3 regions of the Micromonospora sp. NPDC005174 genome follow, and region 1 is predicted to be linked to each of the others. Evidence: riboswitches for the same ligand, from Rfam matches in the RefSeq annotation. Region 1 holds a riboswitch; each other region holds the start of a gene.
What was found. Region 1 has a riboswitch for cyclic di-AMP ahead of ABZU91_RS20820 (NlpC/P60 family protein). Riboswitches for the same ligand answer to the same signal wherever they lie in the genome.

Region 1 (5,120 bases):
GCGAAATCGGACCAGGAAGCCATGCGGGCATTCTATCGAACAAATGTACGAGGAGCGACCTCGACACGCTGGTCACCGCCCACCTCGCTAAGGTGGTCCGATGCTGCTCTCCGACCGCGACCTGGTCTCCGAGATCAAGGCCGGCACGCTGGGCCTGGAGCCGTTCGAGCCCACCCTGGTCCAACCCTCCAGCATCGACGTACGACTCGATCGGCTGTTCCGGGTCTTCAACAACCATCTCTACACCCACATCGACCCGGCCATGCAGCAGGACGACCTGACCTCGGTGGTCGAGGTGCCCGACGGCGAGCCGTTCGTGCTGCACCCGGGAGAGTTCGTGCTCGCCTCGACACTGGAGGTGATCTCGCTCGGCGACCAGCTCGCCGGCCGGCTGGAGGGTAAGTCCAGCTTGGGCCGCCTCGGCCTGCTCACCCACTCCACCGCCGGGTTCATCGACCCGGGCTTCTCCGGGCACGTGACGCTGGAGCTGTCCAACGTGGCGAACCTGCCGATCACCCTCTGGCCGGGCATGAAGATCGGCCAGCTCTGCATCTTCCGGCTGTCCTCGCCGGCCGAGCACCCGTACGGCTCGGTGGTCTACGGGTCGCGTTACCAGGGTCAGCGGGGGCCGACGCCGAGTCGTTCCTGGCAGAACTGGCGCGCCTGGCCGACGAGGTAGGAGACGACGAGGGCCCGCCGCGAGCGGATCGCGACGGGCCCCGACCGCGTCCCGCGTTTCTCAGCCGGGACGGCCGTAGCTGTGGATGGGCCCGTCGTCGGCCTTCTTCATCTTGACGGGCACCCCGGCCTGCGAGGCGTGCACCACCCAGCCGTTGCCGACGTACATGCCGACGTGGTGGATGTCGCTGTAGTAGAAGACGAGGTCACCGGGGCGCAGGTCGCCCTTGCTGACGTTCCTGGTCACCCGGCTCTGCGCGGCGGCGTTGTGCGGCAGCGACACACCGGCCTTCGCCCAGGCGGCCAGCATCAGCCCGGAGCAGTCGTACGACTCCGGCCCCTCGGCGCCCCACACGTACGGCTTGCCGATCTGGGCGCAGGCGAACTTCACCGCGATGCCGGCAGCGCCACCCGGATAGCTGGCCGGGCAGGGCGCCGGACGCAGCGGACCGCCGCCGCCGTTGCCGTACACCTTGAGGCGCTGCTTCTGCAGCCGGTCGATCTCCTCGTTGATCTGCTTCTTCTTCGCCGCCAACTGCGCCTCGGTCCGGGTCAGCTGGGCGACCATCTCGTCCAGCGGCGCCTTCTGCCGGGCCAGCTCGTCGCGGAGATCGGCGACCTGCCGGACGTCCTGCTGCTGGTTGTGGGCGAACCGGTCGAGCATCTCGAGTTGCCCGACCACCTCACTCGGCGAGCGGCTGCCGAGCATCGTGTTGACGGTCGACAGGTTCTGGCCCATGTACGCCCGTACGGCCAGCGCGCTCACCTTGTTCATCGCGGCGTCGACCTGGCGCTCCAGGGGCGCGATGCGAGCGGCGAGCGTGTCGGCCTGCTTGCGCTTGAGGGCCAGGTCGGCTCGGGTGGCGTTGTGCCGCTCGATGATCGGTTCGAGCTTGTTCCAGTCGGCGTCGATCTGCCGTTCGATCTCGGCGACGGACGGGTCGGCCTGGGCCACCGTGGCGCTGCCCGTCAGGACGACGGCGACGCCGACCAGGGCGGCGAGTGCGGTGGTGAAGCGGGACCAGCGTGGGCGCGGCGCGATCGACGTCGGGTCGGCCGGAGCCGACCGCTCGGACGACGGCCGCGGGGCATCAAGGGCCACCGGGTTCCGTACTCCTTCTTCCTGACCGCCTACCGGGTTAGCTGACGGGTTCGGGCGGGAAGTGGGCGCCCTACCGCAGTGGCTGCGGATTCACCCCAGGGAAACGTGGGTCCCCGGCTCGCTCGGAAGCGACTCGGCGGTGTCGGTCCGTTACCGCCCGGGATGGGCAGACCTGCTACCGGGCCGACAAATGACCAGAGTAGAGACGGCCGTTACCGATCCGCAACCCACGCGTCCGTGACACTCCGTACCGATTGGAGCGGGCCGCCGAGCGTAGGTGAAGGTTTCTTTCTGCATGTTTTGAAACATGGAAAGGTATTGACGTGGACTCCCGTGCGGCGCGAAGGTGACCGCACTGACACCAGTTCACATGTAGGGGGTTCGATGAAGCGTCCGACCCTGCTCGCCGTCGCGGTCCTCACCGCCACAGCGGCCGTACCACTGCACACCGGCCCCGCCTCCGCTGCGCCCGCCGCCGACCGCCAGCAGCAGTACGCTGCCGCGGCGACCGAGTACGGCGTCCCGATCGACGTGCTGCTCGGCGTCTCCTACCTGGAGTCCCGCTGGGACAGCAACGCCGGTACGCCGAGCACCAGCGGCGGCTACGGCCCGATGCACCTGACCGATGCCCGGCACGTGACCGCTCTGCCCCGACGCGGCCACCACGACGCCCCGGGGGAGGACCCGCGTGGCGACGACTCCCGCCACGCTCTGACGCCCGCCCCGGCCGCCGACCCCGCGCCGCCCACCGCCGCCCTGCAGACCGTGGACGCCGCCGCCACGCTGACCGGGGCCACGACCGAGGCGCTGCGCACCGACGCGACGACGAACATCCGGGGCGGGGCGGCGCTGCTGGCCGCGTACCAACGGGAGGTGGGCGCGCCCGTCGGCGCCGGCACCGACCCGGCCACCTGGTACGGCGCGGTGGCCCACTACGCCGGCGCGGACAGCGCCGATGCCGCGGCGGCCTTCGCCGACGAGGTCTTCACCACGATCGGCACCGGCCAGACCCGAGTGACCGACGACGGCCAGCGGGTCACGCTGCCGGCCCGCGCCGTACGACCCGAGCGATCCTGGCTGGACCGGCTGGGCCTGCGGCGACTCGCTCGCCCGGACGGACTGGAATGCCCGCCCACGGTGTCCTGTGAGTGGATCCCCGCCCCCTACGCGGCGTTCGGCGACGGCGACTACGGCAACCACGATCTCTCCGACCGGCCCGCCCGGCAGAAGATCGAGTACATCGTCATCCACGACACCGAGGCGAGTTGGGCGACCACGCTCCAACTCGTCCAGGACCCGACCTATGTGAGCTGGCACTACTCGCTTCGCTCGGTGGACGGGCACGTCGCCCAGCACGTCCGGACCAAGGACGTCGCCTGGCACGCCGGCAACTGGTACGTCAACGCCAAGTCGATCGGGCTGGAACACGAGGGCTTCGCCGCGCAGGGCACCTGGTACACCGAGGCGATGTACCGGACCTCGGCGAAGCTCGTCCGGCACCTCGCGCTGCGGCTGGGCATCCCGCTGGACCGCCAGCACATCATCGGCCACGACAACGTGCCCGGCACCACCGCGGCGACCGTGCGGGGGATGCACTGGGACCCGGGGCCCTACTGGGACTGGACGCACTACCTCGACCTGCTGCACGCGCCACGGCTCGACACCGGCACCCCGGCCACCGGGCTGGTCCGGATCGACCCCGACTACGCGACCAACCAGCCGGCGTTCACCGGCTGCGTCACCCCGGGGACGCCGTGCGCGCCGCGCGGCTCGTCGTCGGTGATCCTGCACACCGCGCCGTCGGCGGACGCGCCGCTGGTCAACGACATCGCGCTGCGTCCCGACGGCACCCCGGACACGATGGACGTGTCGGACCACGGCGCCCGCGCCTCCGCCGGCCAGACGTACGCGCTGGCCGGTCGGCAGGGCGACTGGACGGCCATCTGGTACCTCGGACAGCGGGCCTGGTTCCACAACCCGACATCCGCGCCGACCGCCGCCTGGACCGTCGGAATGGTGGTCACCCCGAAGCCCGGCCGGGCGACGATCGGAGTGTACGGGCGGGCGTACCCGGAGCAGGCGGCCTACCCGGCCGGCGTGCCCTACCAGACGATCTCGCCACTGCAGTACACCCTCGCCGCCGGTCAGCGGTACGCCGTCGGCACCGTGCTGCAGAGCGAGTACTACCGGGCCAGCACGTTCGACGGTTCGTCCCCCGGCGACTGGACGGTGATCCGGGGCGAGAAGCGGTACGTGCAGATCCAGTTCGGTCATCGCATCATGTACGTCGACCTCGCCGACGTACAGCTCCTGCCGTCACCGGTGGGCGCACCCCGCTGAGAAGCCACGACGGCCCCCGGTCGGTGTGACCGGGGGCCGTTCGTCGTGCCTGGTGCGGATCAGCCGGGTCTACGGAACCCCGCGACGGGCATGGTGTTGATGCTCGACACCATCACCGGTTTGCCGGCGCGTGGTGCGTGCACCATCTGGTTGTTACCCAGATACAGCCCGACGTGACTCAGGCCGGAGTAAAAGAAGACCAGGTCACCGGCGCGGGCGTCGGCGCGCGAGACGGCCTTGCCCTCGTTCCACTGGTCACCCGTGTGGTGGGTGAGGTAGATCCCGGCCGACTTGTAGGCGTACTGGGTCAGGCCCGAGCAGTCGAACGAGTTAGGACCGACCGCACCCCAGACGTACGGGTCGCCGACCTGCTGGCAGGCGGTCCTGATCGCCTTCTGCGCCGCCGCGGAGACCACGCCGTTGATGGTCGGGCAACCCGCGGTCTTGACAGTGGTCTTCGGCATCGACGCTTCGAGCTTCTTGATCTCGGCGTCGATCTGCTTCTTCTTGGCCGCCAGGTCGTTCTGCTGCTTGGTCTGGGTGGCGATCAGCGCGTCCAGCTTCTGCTTCTCGCCGTCGTACTTGGCCCGGACGGCCAGCACACCCGCGACCTGCTTGCGCTCCTGGGCGGCGAGCCGGTCGAGGAGGGTGAGCTGCTCGGTGAGCGTGTCCGGCTTGGCGCTGACCAGCAGCGCGCCGATCTCCTGCGACGGGCCCGACATGTAGTAACGGGAAGCGAGGTCACCGACCCGGTTGAGCGCCAACTCGCTCTGCAGGGCCAGCGGCTCGATCTTCTTCTGCAGCGCTGCCGACTTGCTCTTGTTGACCTTCAGTTGCGCCCGCACCTTGTTGTACTGCTCGATCGTGGGCTCCAACTGCTCCCACTTCTTGTCGATCTGCGCCTCGATCTCGTCGACCGTCGGCTCGGCCTGCGCCGGCACGGCGAGCATCCCGGCACCGACTGCGGCGGCCGCGACCAGCACGAGCAGACGGTGGGCGA
Region 2 (5,120 bases), on a different contig from region 1:
TGGACGAGGCGCTGGTGCCGAGCCTGCGGGCGGCCTTCTACGTCAACCACGGGGCGAAGAACAGCCACTGCATCCGGTTCACCCAGCTCACCCATGTGCAGCTGCACCACGGCGACAGCGACAAGGCGCCCAGCGCCAACCCGGTGTCGGGGATCTTCGACCGGATCTTCGTGGCCGGTCCGGCGGCGATCGACAGGTACGCCCGGGCCGGGGTGCAGATCCCGGCGGAGAAGTTCGTGGTGGTGGGCCGTCCCCAGGTGGAGTCGATCGAGGTACGCCAGGAGCCGACACGAGGGCTCGCCCACCCGACGGTGCTCTACACCCCGACCTGGACCGGGCACCACGCCGACGCCGACTACTGCTCGCTGCCGGTGGCCGAGGCGCTGCTGCGGAGGCTGGTGGAGCGCGGCGCGACGGTGATCCTGCGGGCGCACCCGTACACCGCGCAGAACCCGACGTCGGCCCGGCACCTGAGCCGGCTCACCGAGCTGCTGGCCGCCGACCGGGCGCGCAGCGGGCGGCAGCACGTCACCGGGGCGGCGGCCCGGGAGCTGAGCCTGACCGAGTGCGTCAACCGCTCGGACGCGCTGATCTCCGACGTCTCCGGGGTGATCTCGGACTACCTCTACTCCGGCAAGCCGTACGCGGTCACCGACATGGGCGACGAGGGTGACCGGTTCACCGAGCGCTTTCCACTGGCCGGGTCGGGCTACGTGCTGCGGCGCGACATGTCCAACGTGGACGTCGTACTCACGGCCCTGCTGGACACCGACCCGCTGGCCGACGCACGCTGGGTCACCCGCCGCCGCTACCTGGGCGACTTCCCGGCCGAGTCGTACGCCGAGGGTTTCCTGACCGCGGCCCGCCGGGAGCTGACGTCGGCGCGGGAACTGCCCGCGCCCGCACCCGCCTAGCGGTACGGCTCCAGCAGCTCCAGCACCGCCGCCGGGTCCTCCAGATGGGCGTTGTGCCCGAGGCCGGGCAGCGTGACGACCGGTACCCCATACTCCTTGAGCTGCGCGTCGGTGACCATCGGGTCGTGCTCCCCGCGCGCCAGCACCACCGGCACGTCGGTGGCGGCCAACAGCCCGGCCAGGTCGGGCTCGCCGACGGCGAACGCGCTCGTGTCCATCGCGAGCCGCCAGCGGCCGTCGACCTGACGCAGGCCGGCGTCCACCATCGGGTGGTCCGGTGCGACGAGGCCGGCGAGACCGGCGACCCGCAGGTAGCGGCGGGCGGCCTCGGTGCGGGTGGCGTACCAGCCCACCGGACGGGCTGCCAGCTCCGCCGCACGGGTCAGCTCCGTGGGTGACCAGACCGCCTTGATGCCCAGCCCCACCACCGCGTCCACCGGCAGTCCGGCGGCGCGGGCCGCCAGCGCCACGCCGACCACACCACCGAGCGAGTGCCCGAGGACGACGAGGCGGTCGTCGGGGGTCAGGCCCTGCGCGACCCGCTGGGCGAAACCCTCGAAGGAGTACGACGGCAGTGGCGCCGACCAGCCGTGGCCGGCGAGGTCGGGTGCCGACCACCGCCCGGGCCAGTGCTGTTCCAGAAGTGGTGCCCAGGGCAGCCACACGTCACCTGTCGCCCCCATGCCGTGCAGCAGCAACAGGATCGGCTCACGGCCGGCTTGACCACCCGGTTCTTCCGCCACGGCCGCAGTCTCCCACGGTTCGCCGCCCGGTACGAGAGCCGTTCAGCGGCGGTCGCCGCCCGGCAACGAAGACGCCGCGGGCGCCGGCCCCTCGTGGGGACGCGGCGCCCGCGGCGTCGTGGGGTGTCCGCCTGGATCAGGCGGAGTAGCCCCGGCTGGTGATCCAGTTGGCCAGGTCGATCGTGGTGACCCAGTACGCCGGGTCGGCCGGGTTCGCCGAGTCGGCGATCCGCACGGTCCGGCCGTTGTCCTTGTAGCCCACGACGGCGATGTAGTGCCCGCCGCCGTAGGAGTGCCAACCGCCGTCGGTGTCGGTGGCGTCGCCGACGACGTTGGCCACCACGCCCCGGCCGTCGGTGATGGCCTTGACGACGTCGGCCGCAAGGCGGTCGATCTGGGCCGGGCTGGGCGCGCCCTCGAACATGCGGGTGCGGTACGGGGAGCCCTTCACCTCGGCGTTGAGCACCCGGGTGGTGTCCTCAGCCGAGTTGGTGCCCATCTCGGTGGTGCCCAGCTCGGCACCCAGCTCCTCCTGCGTACGGTCGATGCCGCTGGCGCTCAGGGCGTTGCGGGTGGCCGCCGGGCCGCAGTTGTAGTACGTGTTCTGCGCCTCGTAGTCGTAGTCGAGCACCTTGGTCGCGGGCGGCTTCGGCGGCGTCGGCTTACGGGTGAGGTCCGGGTTGCTCGTGGCCTTCGCGGCGGGCGACGCGGCACTGGTGGCCGGGGCGGCGGTGCTCGGCGCGGTGCTCGGCGACGGGGCCGCGGACCGGACCTCGCCACGGGAGGCGACGGTGTCACTGCGCATCTCGGCGACCGTGGTCGGCGTGTGCTGGCCGGCCGGGGCGTCGGCGGCGCCGGCGACCAGGGCGCCGGTGGTGGTGGCGATCGCGAGGGCCGCGGCGGAGGCGGCGACGATCTGGTACGGGCGCTCGGTCGCGAGACGACGGAGCTGGCGCTTCAGGGTGTGCTTCACGAGGTCCTCCACGGTTCGGGGGGTGAGCGGCACACCGGGGCTCGGCCGGTATCCGGGCAGGCGCCAGCGCGCGGGCCGTGGCCCGCGGATGGTGGACCGCTCAGGGGAACACCCGGCACGGCCGGGCGGGAAAGGCGGTGACCCTGGGGGTCAGCTCACCGTCACGAGGCGGATGAGCGGGGACACCGCGACGCCGTGGAGGCGGGGGAACAACTGTGGGGTCGAGGGGTGCTGCACGAGGATGGAACTCCTTCCGTCACCGCCTACCGGGTTAGCTGACGGATTCGGGCGGGAAGATCGCCCTACCGCGGGCCGTGGCTCGCGGATTCACCCCGGACTTACTGTGGGTCCCCGGTTCGTTGATCACGATTGAGCGGGTCGGCGCGGCGTCGCCTCCTGCGATCGGTTACCGCACCGGACGGGACGACAGTACTGGCCGGTGGGCACTCTGCCAAGCCGCGCCCACCTGCGTAAACATCGATTAGCCCCGCAATTTCTGCGCGTCTTGCCGCTGACGTGACTCGATGGGACAACCGGTTCCGCCGGGACCTGTGGGCGACAACCGGACAGGCCGCCGACAACGCCGCCGCAATGCCAGGAACAATGGCCCCCGATGATGCCGGTCGCCCGATTCCGCCGCCGGTGGCGCGCCTCACATAACGGATCGGGCTCAACCCGCCCGAGCCGGACGCCAGCGCGCCACGACTGCCGTACGGGACGCCCGCGTCGCCGTACGCCGTGACCGTGCCGGGCCCGGCCGCGACCGCACCGCCGCCGCGTACGCCTCCTCGGCGAGGGTGCGCGCCGACTCGGCGGCCACCTCCGCGTCCCGCCAGGCCGACCGCTCCCGCTGCACGGCCCCCCGGTGCTCCGCCAGCCTCGCGTCACGGATCGCCCGGACGAGCAGCACCTCCTGCTCCACCGGGTGTCGGCGGGGGTCCCAGCCACGCCGGTGCCCGAACACGTCACCGAGCTGCGCCATGGTCAGCTCCCCGCGCCAGTACGCCGCCATCGCGGCTCGGTGCAGATAGCGCTCCCGGGCCGCGTACTCGCCGGGGGTGTGCGGGGTCCGGGGAGTCGGCAACGCCCCTGCGGTGGCGACCCGGCGGGCCGCGGTGTCCGCCTCGTCGTACGCCGTCCACGCCTGCTGCGCCTCGTCCTGAGCGACCAGCCAGTCAGCGCGACGGCGTCGGGCGGTCCGCGCCGCTCGGGCGGCGGCGACGGCCACCTCCTCGGCGTACCGGCGCAGGTCGGCGATCTCCGCGGCGGCCAGCTCGCGGGCGGTGGGGGTCGGCGGCGTCGGGTCGGCCGCCGGCGAGTCCCGCTCCGGGCGGGCCACCAGTACGGCGAGGACCGTCAGCGCCAGCAGGAACAGGGCCGACCAGATGGCGGCGGCCTGGGGCACCTCGGTCAGGAACTGGTAGAAGACGACGGTTTCCATGGTCGGCTCCTCGGCATGAGCACGTCAGCGATGGGATGCCGCACGGCGAGGGTGCGGGCGGTGTGTCGTCAGGTGCGGTGGCGGGGCGCTCAGGTCGACGGCAGGCCCGTGGGCCCAATGGTCGGCCTGGGGGTCCGGTGGCCGGGTAGAGACCGGCGTCTGGCATACGACTCGGCGCTCGCCGGACGGCGTGACGCCCCGCCTGTGACCCGCTAGGCCGGCGGCGCTCGGGAGGCTCGGCTGGCCGGGCCGGCGGCTCGGAGCGAGGGCTCAGCGGCCGTGCGGGCCTGGTTGCCGGCCACCGGCGGGCCTGGCAGGACGGCCAAGGCATCCTTCAGCGCAGGCTGCGGGTCGACGGACCGCGCCGGCCCGGCGTCGGCCCGCGCCCCGGCGACCGGGTCCCCGCCGGCGTGCTGGGCAGCGGCCCGGCCGGAGAGAGCCGCGCGGTCGGTGACGGCGCGGTCGGTGAGGGCCGCGATCGACGGTCCGAGCGGCTCCGCGAGGGCGAGCGACCCGATGGTGGGCGGCGGGGCCGCTGCGGCCGATGCCGGCAGCAGCGCCGGGGCCGCGCCCAGGGCGAGCGACAGCACGGCGAGGCTGGTCAGCACCCGTGCCGCCCAGCGCGCCACCCACCACAGGGGACAGGTGAGCGCGACCGGGAGCACGTCCTCACGCTACCGTCGGGACCGCCCGGACGCATCGGCGACGGGCGTGTCGGCCCGCGCCGCGCCGACCCCGTCCGACCAGCGTGGACATGGTGGCGTGAGAGCCGGCTCTGGTGGGTGCCACCGCGCCCGTCAAGATCGTGCTCGATCGTTGATGTAGTGGCCTCAGTCGGCTCACGAGACCACTACAACCGGGATCGAGTGCGATCTTGCGCGGGCGCGCGGGCGGATTCGCCGGGGACGTCGGGGTCGACGCCTCCGGTCTCCGGGGCGCGCTGGTGGGGGACGATCGGCGCTCGACGAGTACGGCGCGGCGCGAGCCGGCGCATCATCGGCGTCTCGACGTAGCGGTGCAACAACCCGGCGAGCACCAGGTTCACAAGC
Region 3 (5,120 bases), on a different contig from region 1:
GCCGCGGCCCGGCGACGCCGTCCGACGACGGGTGCGGTGGCGACGGTCAGGGAGTGTCGCCGGCGGGGGTTTCGGCGAACAGGGCGAGAAGGTCGCCGACCTGCACCTCGGCCTCGGCGGGGTGCCGGAACCGCCCGGCCGGGTTCAGGGTGTACTCGTTACGACGCCCCACCCGGGTGCGGTGCAGGTAACCGCCGGCCTCCAGGTCGGCGACGATGGCCTGGGCGGCCCGCTCGGTGACGCCCACCTCCGCCGCCACGTCGCGCAGTCGTGCGGTGGGATCGCGGGCGATGGCGAGCAGCACATGCCCGTGGTTGGTGAGGAATGTCCAGTTCCGGCCGCCGCCGGCCGCCGTGCTCGCCATCGGGGGGCCGCCTCTCCGGTCAACGTATGAAATCTAAATCACGCATATCTTGACGCATCTTGCGGTGCGTGTGACCGTTGAGCGCGAGCCAGTGCCCACCGCCGGCCCGGCTGCAAAGCCCGTTGAGCAGGTCAAACGCGTGGAAACGAGGTGCGGGGATGAGCCGTTCCGGTACGCCTGGCGGGCAGCCGGGCGCACAGCGGGCTGTCGATCGATCGTCGGTCACGACCGAGCCGGCCCGAGCGTACGCCGAGCTGGCCGCCGGCAACCTCCGCTTCGTCGGTGGAGCGCCGCGCCACCCCAACCAGGACGCCGGACACCGGGCCGCCGTGGCGGACGGGCAGCACCCGTTCGCGGTGATCGTCGGCTGCTCCGACTCCCGGCTGGCCGCCGAGATCATCTTCGACCGGGGCCTGGGCGATCTCTTCGTCGTCCGTACGGCCGGGCACACCACCGGGCCGGAGGTGCTGGGCAGCGTGGAGTACGCCGTGACCGTGCTCGGCACCCCGCTCGTGGTGGTGCTCGGTCACGACTCGTGCGGCGCCGTGCAGGCGGCCCGCGAGTCCGCCGCCACCGGCATCGCGCCCCCGGGGCACCTTTCCGCGGTGGTCGACGCCGTGCTGCCCAGCCTGCGGCGCGCCACCGCCGAGGGCGTGGACGACATCGACGGCATCGTCGACATCCACATCGCACAGACCGTCGAGACACTGCTCGAGCAGTCCCCCGTGCTGGCCGGCGAGGTGGCGCGGGGGCGGTGCGCGGTGGTGGGGATGTCGTACCGGCTCGCGGCCGGAGTGGTGCGGCCCGTGACCCCCGTACCGGCCGAGGCCGCGACGACCGACGCCTGACCCGGCCGGTCCGCACCGAACACGTCCGAGGGCCGCCCCGCTGAACGCGGGACGGCCCTCGGACTGCTGATCACCGGGTCAGAGCAACGACATGTGTACGTGGTCGGTGTGGTTCGACGGCCCGCTGTACGACTTCCAGCCGGTCGCCGGCATCCAGATCTGCCGGTTCCAGATCACGTAGTAGATGCCGAGCCGGTCGGCGTTGCGGATGAGGAATGCGGCCACGTTGTTGCCGTACATGCGGGTGTCGTTGTTGTGCCACGGGCTGAAGCCGCTCTTCTGCAGCGACCAGTCACAGGCGCGGCCCTTCGGGTGCTCGTACGGTCCACCGTTGCGGTGGCAGCCCACGAACCGGTTGAACCCGGCCCGCTTGACCTCCTTGTACGCGTGCAGCGTGCGCGGCGTGATGCAGCCTGAGGTGGTCGGGTCGTCCTCGCTGCACGACTGCGCCTTCCACTCGCCGTCGGCGGTGCGACCCGGGCCGATCCGGGCGACCGGCGAGATGGCGTCGACCAGGCCACCGGTGAAGCCCTGGCCGCCGACCAGCGCGAGCGCCTTGTCCGCGTCGCGCTTGTCCTTGGCCATCAGGGCGGTCTGCTTCTGCTGCTCCCGTACCTCCGCGTCGAGGGCCAGCTTGGCCTGCTCGGCGCGGGCCTTCACGGCGTTGACCTCGGCGAGCTTCTTCTCGTTGACCATGTTCATCTCGTCGAGCGCCGCAGCCCGTTGGACGAACGAGTCCGGAGCGTCGCTCTCCAGCAGCATCGCGATCGCGCCGACACGCCCGGTCCGGTACGACTGGGCGGCGATCTGCCCGACCTGCGGGGCCAGCGCCGCCAGGTCGGCCTTGGCCCGGTCGACCTCGGCCGCCAGTTCGACCTGCCGCTTCTTGGACTTGTCCAGCTTGGACTTGGCCGCCACGTAGTCCCGGTTGGTCTGCTCGATGACGTCATTGAGCAGCTTGGGCTCGTCGCCGTCCTCCTCGTGCCCGGACGGTGTGGGGGTCGTCGGGGCGGCGTGGGCCGGGAGGGGCCCGGCGAGCACGGTCAGCGCGGCGAACACGGCCACCACGGGCGTCAACCAGCGGCGTAGGGGTGCCGTCACAATCTTCCCTTCCGTCGACCGCCGACCGGGTTAGCTGACGGGTTCGGGGCGGAAGTGGCCCCTACCGCTGTCGCGGATTCACCCCACGTACCTGGGTCCCCGGCTCGCCGGTTGGCGATTGGGCGGTGGCACCGCAGGCGCCGCTGCGCGCCTTCGTCGGTGACCGGCAGCGAGGTTACCCGAGAGTCCACCGCCTGAGCTACGTCCCGATGCCGACTAAAAGCGTCATTTCGCCATGGCGTTGAGTGACCAGTGACGCGGTTCTCAGGGCGGGTGCCCGATCCGGTCACGCTGAGGAGTGTCACCATGCCGTATCCGTGCTCCTGTTCGGCTCTGGCCACCCGGTGGCGGCGGTGGATGGGGAAGCGCCGTCTCGCGGCCACAGCACCAGCGCGACGACGACGGTTAATGCGAGACTCCCAACGATCCGGTGCGGGGTACGTGCCGGCGGGCCGTCCGGTTCAGCTCTGCGGGACGAACGCGGTGCCGAGCGCCGCAATTCGCGGGCTGACGATTCGGCGATCACGGAACGTGACCGGCGGGCCCGGTTGGCGGGCAGCGGCGCGCGACCGGGACGACACGGGCGCCCTACTGTTCGGCGGGATCGGAGGGGTCATCGTCGCAAGATGCTAACCAGCGCGCCTGGGTGTCGCAGGTCGTGGCGGAGTGTCGGACGGTCGAACCGCTGACACCGCCCCGTCGGGGGCGGGAGGGTGGAGTCATGCCCGCGCCACCGCCTGACCCCGAGCACCACCGGCACACCGCGCCGGCGACGGACCACCGCCGGCACGCCGGGCACGACCGGCACGCCGGGCACGACCCGGCGATGTTCCGTCGCCGGTTCTGGGTCTGTCTGGTGCTCACCGTGCCGGTGGTGCTGAGCAGTCACCTGGTGGTGGACCGGCTCGGGCTCCGGCTGGACGTGCCGGGTCGCTCCTTGGTGGGGCCGGTGCTCGGGTCGGTGGTGTTCCTCTGGGGTGGCTGGCCGTTCCTGGTCGGCGCGGTACGGGAGGTGCGGGATCGCACGCCCGGCATGATGCTGCTGGTCGCGATGGCGATCACAGTGGCGTACGCCGCGTCGCTGGCCACCAGCCTGGGTGCCTTCGACCTGGACTTCTGGTGGGAGTTGGCGGCGCTGGTCACCATCATGCTGCTGGGGCACTGGCAGGAGATGAAGGCCATCGGGCAGGCCCGAGGGGCTCTGGCGGCACTGGCGGCGTTGTTGCCCGACGAGGCCGAGCGCGTGGTGGCGGACGGGCAGGTCGAGCGCGTGCCGGTGGGCGCGCTGAGGGTCGGCGACGTGGCGCTGGTCCGCCCCGGAGGTCGGGTACCTGCCGACGGTCGGATCGTCGACGGCGACGCCGAGTTGGACGAATCGATGATCACGGGCGAGTCGCGCCCGGTCGCCCGGTCGGTGGGCGAACGGGTGGTTGCTGGCACGGTCGCCACCGACTCGGCGATCCGGGTCCGGGTCGAGGCGCTGGGCGACCAGACCGCGCTCGCGGGCATCCAGCGCATGGTCGCGGAGGCGCAGCGCTCGGGAGGGCAGGCCCAACTGCTCGCCGACCGGTTCGCCGCCGCGCTGTTCTACGTGGCCACCGGTATGGCCGTGCTCACCCTTGTGGTCTGGACCGCGCTCGGCGAGCCCGACCAGGCGGTGGTGCGTACCGTGACCGTTCTGGTGATCGCCTGCCCGCACGCGCTGGGCCTGGCCATCCCGCTCGTCGTCGCGCTCTCCACGGCGTCGGCGGCGCGGGGCGGGATCCTGGTCAAGGACCGGATGGCGTTGGAGCGCATGCGGACCGTCGACGCGGTGCTCTTCGACAAGACCGGCACGCTGACCCGGGGTGGGCATGCGGTCACCGACCTGGTGACGGCCCCCGGGGTGGGGCGGGACGAGGCGTTGCGGACGGCCGCCGCTGTGGAGTCCGACAGCGAGCATCCGCTGGCCTGGGCGATCGTGGCGGCGGCCGGGCCGGGCGGCCCGGCGCGGGCTGTCGACTTCCGGTCGCTGCCGGGCCGCGGGGTGCGGGCCACCATCGACGGTACGGAGTACGCGGTGGGCGGACCGGCCCTGCTGCGGGAGCGGGGCGGGCCGCTGCCGGACGATCTGCGGGAGGCGACCGGACGCTGGTCGGCACGCGGTGCCGTGGTGCTGTACCTCCTGCGGCTTCCGGACACCGTGCTCGGGGCGTTCGCGCTGACCGACGAGGTACGCCCGGAGGCCCGGCAGGCCATCGCCGAGCTGCGGGCCGCCGGCGTCCACACCCTCGCCATGATCACCGGGGACGCGCGGTCGGTGGCCGAGTCGGTGGCCGCCGACCTCGGTTTCCGGGCCGGCGTGGACGAGGTCTTCGCCGAGGTGCTGCCGGCAGACAAGGACAGCTGGGTGGCGGAACTCCAGCGGCGCGGACTGACGGTGGCGATGGTCGGCGACGGGGTGAACGACGCGCCTGCGCTGGCCCGCGCGGACGTGGGCATCGCGATCGGGGCGGGGACCGACGTGGCGATCGAATCCGCCCAGGTGGTGCTTGCGTCGTCCGATCCGCGCGGTGTCGGTGCCGTGCTGAGGCTGTCCCGGGCGTCGTACCGCAAGATGCGGCAGAACCTGGCCTGGGCCGCGAGCTACAACGTGGTGGCGCTGCCGCTGGCGGCCGGGGTGCTCGCCTGGGCCGGGGTGGCGTTGAGTCCGGCGTTGGCGGCGGTGCTGATGTCCGCGTCCACGATCGTGGTGGCGCTCAACGCCCAGTTGCTGCGCCGGGTACGCCTCGAACCGGAGCGGGAGTGACGGCTCAGCCGCGCTTCAT

Region 2: linked by a shared signal. The riboswitch ahead of ABZU91_RS12380 (C39 family peptidase) and the one ahead of ABZU91_RS20820 (NlpC/P60 family protein) in region 1 are both predicted to bind cyclic di-AMP.
Region 3: linked by a shared signal. The riboswitch ahead of ABZU91_RS07010 (hypothetical protein) and the one ahead of ABZU91_RS20820 (NlpC/P60 family protein) in region 1 are both predicted to bind cyclic di-AMP.

The regions. Positions count from the first base shown of each region.
Region 1 covers NZ_JBEXIJ010000019.1:4,330-9,449, forward strand. The annotation lists gene ABZU91_RS20810 (pyridoxamine 5'-phosphate oxidase family protein) at 1-23, opposite strand, end outside; gene dcd (dCTP deaminase) at 101-679, shown strand; gene ABZU91_RS20820 (NlpC/P60 family protein) at 740-1,780, opposite strand; cyclic di-AMP (ydaO/yuaA leader) riboswitch at 1,793-1,929, opposite strand; gene ABZU91_RS20825 (N-acetylmuramoyl-L-alanine amidase) at 2,165-4,120, shown strand; gene ABZU91_RS20830 (NlpC/P60 family protein) at 4,180-5,120, opposite strand, start outside.
Region 2 covers NZ_JBEXIJ010000008.1:166,630-171,749, forward strand. The annotation lists gene ABZU91_RS12370 (CDP-glycerol glycerophosphotransferase family protein) at 1-914, shown strand, start outside; gene ABZU91_RS12375 (alpha/beta fold hydrolase) at 911-1,657, opposite strand; gene ABZU91_RS12380 (C39 family peptidase) at 1,794-2,642, opposite strand; cyclic di-AMP (ydaO/yuaA leader) riboswitch at 2,876-3,016, opposite strand; gene ABZU91_RS12385 (hypothetical protein) at 3,301-4,071, opposite strand; gene ABZU91_RS12390 (hypothetical protein) at 4,284-4,736, opposite strand; gene ABZU91_RS12395 (acyltransferase) at 4,922-5,120, opposite strand, start outside.
Region 3 covers NZ_JBEXIJ010000004.1:122,427-127,546, reverse strand. The annotation lists gene ABZU91_RS07020 (MarR family winged helix-turn-helix transcriptional regulator) at 47-364, opposite strand; gene ABZU91_RS07015 (carbonic anhydrase) at 523-1,212, shown strand; gene ABZU91_RS07010 (hypothetical protein) at 1,291-2,313, opposite strand; cyclic di-AMP (ydaO/yuaA leader) riboswitch at 2,317-2,448, opposite strand; gene ABZU91_RS07005 (heavy metal translocating P-type ATPase) at 3,140-5,101, shown strand; gene ABZU91_RS07000 (metal-sensitive transcriptional regulator) at 5,106-5,120, opposite strand, start outside.